DNA from 2 places in the Paenibacillus sp. FSL E2-0190 genome. Region 2 is predicted to be linked to the other one. Evidence: predicted binding sites of a transcription regulator. Region 2 holds the regulator's gene; the other holds the start of a gene.
What was found. Region 2 encodes CtsR, which represses protease genes until heat stress. Its sites were predicted from a motif close to ATGGTCAATAAAGGTCAAACA; they were not measured.
Positions count from the first base shown of each region.

Region 1: clpP (ATP-dependent Clp endopeptidase proteolytic subunit ClpP) is a predicted target of CtsR. The motif match lies at 2,041-2,061, and genes of this name have one in related genera.

Region 1 covers NZ_CP150306.1:183,316-186,519, forward strand. The annotation lists gene NST25_RS00895 (DUF4163 domain-containing protein) at 1-518, shown strand, start outside; gene NST25_RS00900 (GDSL-type esterase/lipase family protein) at 630-1,268, shown strand; gene clpP (ATP-dependent Clp endopeptidase proteolytic subunit ClpP) at 1,358-1,954, opposite strand; tRNA gene NST25_RS00910 (tRNA-Arg) at 2,148-2,222, opposite strand; gene NST25_RS00915 (sugar-binding domain-containing protein) at 2,491-3,204, shown strand, end outside.
Region 2 covers NZ_CP150306.1:6,403,386-6,406,589, reverse strand. The annotation lists gene NST25_RS28290 (GNAT family N-acetyltransferase) at 270-1,442, shown strand; gene NST25_RS28285 (CtsR family transcriptional regulator) at 1,737-2,198, shown strand; gene NST25_RS28280 (UvrB/UvrC motif-containing protein) at 2,229-2,753, shown strand; gene NST25_RS28275 (protein arginine kinase) at 2,782-3,204, shown strand, end outside.

The DNA of each region.
Region 1 (3,204 bases), 790 kb from region 2:
CCAGTGCGCAACAAGCTATTAATAATACTTTGAAGGAAAGTGTTATGAAATTCGCGGCGGGTGCAGAACAGGATATCTCCGATCGAGATGGAGCAGAGCCCAAATACACCTATGATTCAGGTTATGTAGTGACCTACAATCAGAATGGTGTGATCAGCATAGTGATGCATCAGTATAGTGATACGGGCGGCGCCCATGGAATGACTAACCGTGAAGCCTTCACCTTCTCGCTTAAGGATGGTAAACGTCTACTGTTGGGCGACCTGTTTGGAGCTAATCCAAACTACAAAAAACAGCTGAATGCAAAGCTGAGCAAGCTGCTGAAGGCAGAGGATAGTTATTTGGGAGGATTCAACGGATTGAATACGGAGAAATATTTCTATCTGAAGGACGACAAGGTTGTTCTGTTCTTCCAATTATATGAGTACACAGCGTATGCTGCAGGCTTCCCTGAGTATACTTTTAGTTTCAAAGAGCTTTTGCCGGATGGCAGTAGCCCGTTTGCTGGCATAAAATAAATGGAAATGCTTCGTCTCCGCTAATGTCGGCACAAGACATCTTCCCCTTACCAGAGTTGTCTCTTGTTCATATGCTAAAGGGAGTAACTAGTTTATGAACGGGGGAGAGCTATGGGCTACCAATATACTGCAATTGGCGATTCCTTGACGACTGGATTTGGTGCTCTGCCAGGTAACGGTTTTGTTCCGGTTTACCGTAGAATGGCAGAAGGGAGACTGCGGACTACTGTAGCCTCTACGAATTTAGGCGTGAACGGAATGACTACTTCAGAGCTGGAGCAGCGGCTGCGCGGAAATTCCATGATGCGTGAAGCCGTTCGAGAAGCCGATATCATCACTGTGTCTATCGGTGGTAATGATTTGATTCACGCGGCCAAATCAGCAGCAAGACAGCAAGGCAACTTATCCGCAGAACTGCGCAGATCGCTTCAGGAATGCAAACAAAATTTCTCTGCAATTATGAATATCCTTATACAATTGAAGGCAAGGACGCGTAGACCTTTTATCATTAGAATTGTGGGATTATATAACCCCTATCCTCAGGTGGTTGGTGCGACAGAGTGGGTCAGGCAGTTTAATCAATACGCAGCACAGTACAGCAGCCGAGTATGTGGATTTGCTTCGATTTACAGTGAGTTCGCAGGAAATGAGAGAGGGCTGTTATCCATCGATCATTTGCATCCGAATGGCCGGGGTTATCGCGTAATTGCCGAGAAGCTGGATGCGCTAGGTTATGGCGGGCTGGCTTAATTGGATTTAGGTCTTCTATAAAATATAAAGAGGCTGTGCTCTAACCATAACGGATAGAGCACAGCCTCTTTATATTTTTACTTTATAGCTTACACACCGCTAGGCAATGTCTTCTCGATTACTTTATCTACGATACCGTATTCAGCCGCGTCTGCAGCAGTCATGAAGTAGTCGCGATCTGTATCCTTCTCAATACGTTCTAGAGGTTGACCCGTACGTTCTGCTAGAATACGGTTCAGCTTATCGCGCAATTTGAGGATGCGGCGGGCACGGATTTCAATGTCCGTTGCTTGACCTTGAGCACCACCCAGAGGCTGGTGGATCATGATCTCGCTGTTAGGCAGTGCGAAGCGTTTGCCTTTGGCGCCAGCGTTTAGCAGGAAAGCTCCCATGGAAGCTGCCATCCCCACACAGATGGTGGAAACGTCTGGTTTAATGTACTGCATTGTATCAAAAATAGCCATACCTGCAGTAATGGAACCGCCTGGGCTATTCACGTAAAGGTGAATGTCCTTGTCAGGATCTTCGGCAGCCAAGAACAGCATTTGTGCGATGATAGAATTGGCTACCACGTCATTAACCTCCGTTCCAAGGAAAATGATGCGGTCCTTCAGCAGGCGGGAATAGATGTCATAAGCGCGCTCGCCGCGGTTGCTCTGTTCTACTACCATAGGAATATAACTCACGTGGAAAACCTCCTTGATATTGGTTCTTCAAATGTATTCATTTTTACTCTTGCCGTATTACCCACATGATAAACAAATTCAAACAAAAAGTCAAAGAAAGTCAAACTTATATTCAAAAAAAAGAGCCGACAAGCGGCTCTTTGGTTAAGTAGTAGTATAGGCACTACTAAATTATGTGCAAAAATGAAATTAATGGCGCGCCCGCCAAGAATCGAACTTGGATCTCAGGCTTCGGAGGCCTACGTCATATCCATTGGACCACGGGCGCAACAAAAATGATTATAATACAATTTTTACACAATTGCAATGTAATATTAATACTGGACAAGCGCTCTAGGGACAGGCATCGGGCGCTATATCTTTTTCTGACCTTATTAATGTATAAGAAGACAAGCGCTTGAGAATTCTACTCTCGGAAGACTTGCGCTTCGAGCAATATTTGGTTAGAATATGGGTGGGACTTAAAAAGTTTACCCGGGACGTTTTGAGACCATGAACAAGGGAATAGAGGAAGACGAAGTTGCAGGAGTGAAAGTATGCGTAATTTATTAGATATCCAAAAGCAGCTTCTGCCTGATCTCATGGAAACCCTTAAGAGACGGTACACGATTCTTCATCAGATCATGCTGTCCGATATTATTGGGCGCAGAACGCTAGCCGCTTCGCTAGATATGACTGAGCGGGTACTGCGTGCCGAGACGGATCTTCTGAAATCGCAAGGGCTTATTGAGATCGAGAGTGTTGGCATGCGCATTAGCGCTGCTGGACGTAGACTGCTTGATTTGCTAGAGCCGGTTGTTAAGAGCCTATTTGGTCTGGATGAGCTGGAAGAGAAAATTCGAGCAACGTATGGTCTGGATAAAGTTATTGTAGTACCGGGTGATTGTGAGTCATCGCCGTTCACCAAACGAGAGCTTGGCCGAGCGGGTGCGAAAGCGCTGCTGAGTATACTTCGCGCAGATGATACAGTTGCCGTCACAGGTGGATCGACGCTTGCCGATATGGCTGATCAACTGGCACCGCCGTTGTCCCTTTCCTATAAGAACGCTTGGTTTGTTCCGGCGCGTGGAGGATTAGGAGAGAGTATGGAGATTCAAGCCAACACGATTGCCTCAACCATGGCAAAGCGGGTTGGAGCCAACTACCGGTTGTTGCATGTCCCTGATTTGCTTAGCGGGGATGCATACCAATCGCTGGCACTTGACTCTAATATTGGAGAGATTGTACAAACCATCCGTAGTTCGCGTATT
Region 2 (3,204 bases):
TAAGTACATATTTATGTAGATCTGTCAACAGAAAACCTAAGTAATACACGGGTTGCTGTGGATATAGTCATATTTATGTGGATAGAGGGATTGATAAGTGGATAATTATTTTAACTTGAATAGGACAAGATTACAAGACTATTTTTAAAACTGCCTAAGGCTGTGGATAACTAAAAAAAGTTCGAAAAATATCCTTATAATTCGCACACAATACGCTCTCTTGTTATACTAACCATAAAAGTAAATTCATAAATGATGAGGTGAGTTTTGTGGATATCAGACAGTTGCACTCAGAAGAGTTTGATCTAAGCATGGATTTATCTGAATATGCTTTTCAATACAAGCTGCCCAGTGAGAAAAGGGCGAATGCTAAGGAAAGATTTAAAGCAGAACGCGTATGGGGTGCTTTTGAAGAAGGTACTTTGGAAGCCAAACTTACTCTTCTTCCATTCGAAGTGTACATACAAGGTAGATTAGTACCTATGGGAGGGCTCGCAGGGGTAGCGACATGGCCAGAGAATCGCAGACAGGGACATGTGGCAAAGCTCCTAGCGCATACGCTACAAACGATGAATGAGGCGGGGCAGACATTATCTTTTCTGCATCCGTTCCTGATCCCCTTTTATCGCAAATTTGGTTGGGAAGTTTATTGTGAATATAAGAAATACTCCATTCCTGTTGCCAGGTTTCCCAAGAAGGTTGAAGTTGAGGGCAAGGTAAGACGTGGTGTTAAAGATATCGAAGTATTGGACAACTTATACAATCGTTTTGCAGTTAGATATAACGGAACACTTAAGCGTGATTTGGACTGGTGGGAGAGCTCTGTTCTGGATGATGAAGGTCAGACTGCGGTATTTTATTCACAACTTGGGGAACCTGAAGGATACGTACTATATAAGATAGAAAATAGAGAGCTGGTCATTGATGAATTTGTGTTTTTGAACGAACAGGCCCGGCAGGGGCTGTGGACATTTCTTGCGAATCACGATTCGATGGTGACCGGTGCATCGCTAAAACTGGTGCCATCCGATGATATGTTACCTTTTTTGCTGCCTGATCCGCGTATAGAGCAGGAGAATTATCCTTATTTTATGGCGCGTATTGTTAATGCTAAAGCATTCGTGGAGAGTTATTCTTTTAAGCGTTACAACAGTCAGAAGAAACAGGTTATCTATATTGAAGATAAATATGCCCCATGGAATGACGGGTTGTGGGAATGGACTGTCTCCGAAAAGGGAGCAGCAGCTTTCTTGCGTATAGAGGGTGAACGGGATGCAGCTGACTTAAGCTGTGAGATTGGTACGCTGACGATTCTAATGTTTGGATATAAACGCCCAGCAGAGCTGGCTCGTTATGGACGTGTGACTGGTAATCCGACGGCTCTGGAATGGCTCGAAGAAATCATACCGCAAGCTGAAACGGCACTTTTTGATCATTTTTAGAAAATAATTAGGCTCTCCCCTTCGAAAGATGCTGGGAGAGTTCTTTATTTCCGAATACATTCGCTGAAAAAAGTGAAAAATAAGAGAATCCTCTTGGAATTAGCACAGAATATGTTATAATATTAAAAAGTCAAAGAAAGTCAAAGTCAACGCACCTGATGACATACAGTGCGATCCTCTGAATTCGTGAAGTTTTCTTCAGACTTATATGAATGAAGTTCACTAATGAATGTCATTAAGGATGCGGGCCGTAAGCGATATTATGAAGCTTTAAAGAGCACTGGAGGATGAGTGATGCGCAATATCTCTGATATTATTGAACAATATCTGAAGAATATTTTGCATGAAAGTCCCGAAGGTACGGTGGAAATCCAGCGAAATGACCTGGCGGACCAGTTCTCATGCGTACCGTCACAGATCAATTATGTTATTAGTACACGCTTTACACTGGAAAAAGGCTATGTGGTGGAAAGTAAGCGTGGTGGCGGGGGATATATTCGTATTCAACGTTTTGAATTGCCGCCAAACGTGGCACTGCATGCCCATTTAAACCATACTATAGGTGGCGGGATAGATCAGAACGCTGCCGAAGGGTTGATTTATCAACTGGAGGAAGCTGGTTTTCTAAGCAAGCGTGAGGCGTGTCTTATGCGCGCTGCTGTTTCTCGGGATTGCCTAACGGTTAAGATTCCATATCGGGATGAGATTCGGGCCAAGATTATGAAGGCGATGTTAATCTCTTTGTTAGGCAAATAATTGTCAATCATAAGGGAGGGGCTTTCGCTTATGCAATGTCAGGAATGTGGCGTCAAGCCAGCAACACTCCATTTCACCAAGATCGTGAATGGAGAGAAGACAGAATTTCATATCTGCGAGAGCTGTGCGCGGGAGAAGGGTGAACTGATCCCGGGAACTGCTGGAGGATTCTCCATTCACAGCTTGCTGTCCGGTCTGCTTGATCTTGAAGGGGCCGGTAAGGAAAAGACGGCTGCTACGAAGACTACGCAGAGTCTGCAATGTGAGAATTGTGGAATGACGTACTCGCAGTTTAGCAAATTGGGTCGTTTTGGCTGCAGCTCCTGTTATAAATATTTTAACAGTGCACTGGACCCGCTCTTTAAACGGGTGCATGGCAGCACTTCGCATGTAGGCAAGATTCCCAAACGTGCTGGAGCACAGATTGTGTTCAAACGGCAAATTGATGAATTGAAGCTGGAATTACAGCAAAGTATCGCACAGGAGGAATTCGAAACTGCGGCAGAGCTGCGGGATCAAATTCGACAACTTGAAAAAGAAATGGCACAAGAGTAAAGTCTTTGATATATAGGGGGGATATGACATGTCAAGTCTCCGATTTACTGAACAAGCGCTTAGTGATTGGATGCGCTCGGGAGGCAGTCACTCCGAGATTGTAATTAGCAGCCGTATGCGTATTGCACGTAATTTAGAGCATCTTCCATTCCCTATGCTTGCTTCCTTAGAGCAATCGGAAGAAGTATTAGAGCTGCTGGCCCCTGTGTTTCATGGGGAAACTGCTGCCGTATTCGGATCTTTTCAACTGATAAAGCTTGCTGAAGTGAATGAACTGGATAAAAAGGTATTGGTCGAGAAACATCTCATCAGTCCTAATCTGGCTAATGATTCACGTGGCGCAGCTGTGATATTAAATGAAGATGAGTCGGTCAGCATCATGATTAACGAAGAAGACCATCTGCGGATCCAATGTCTGTTCCCGGGTCTTCAGGTAAGAGAAGCATGGGAA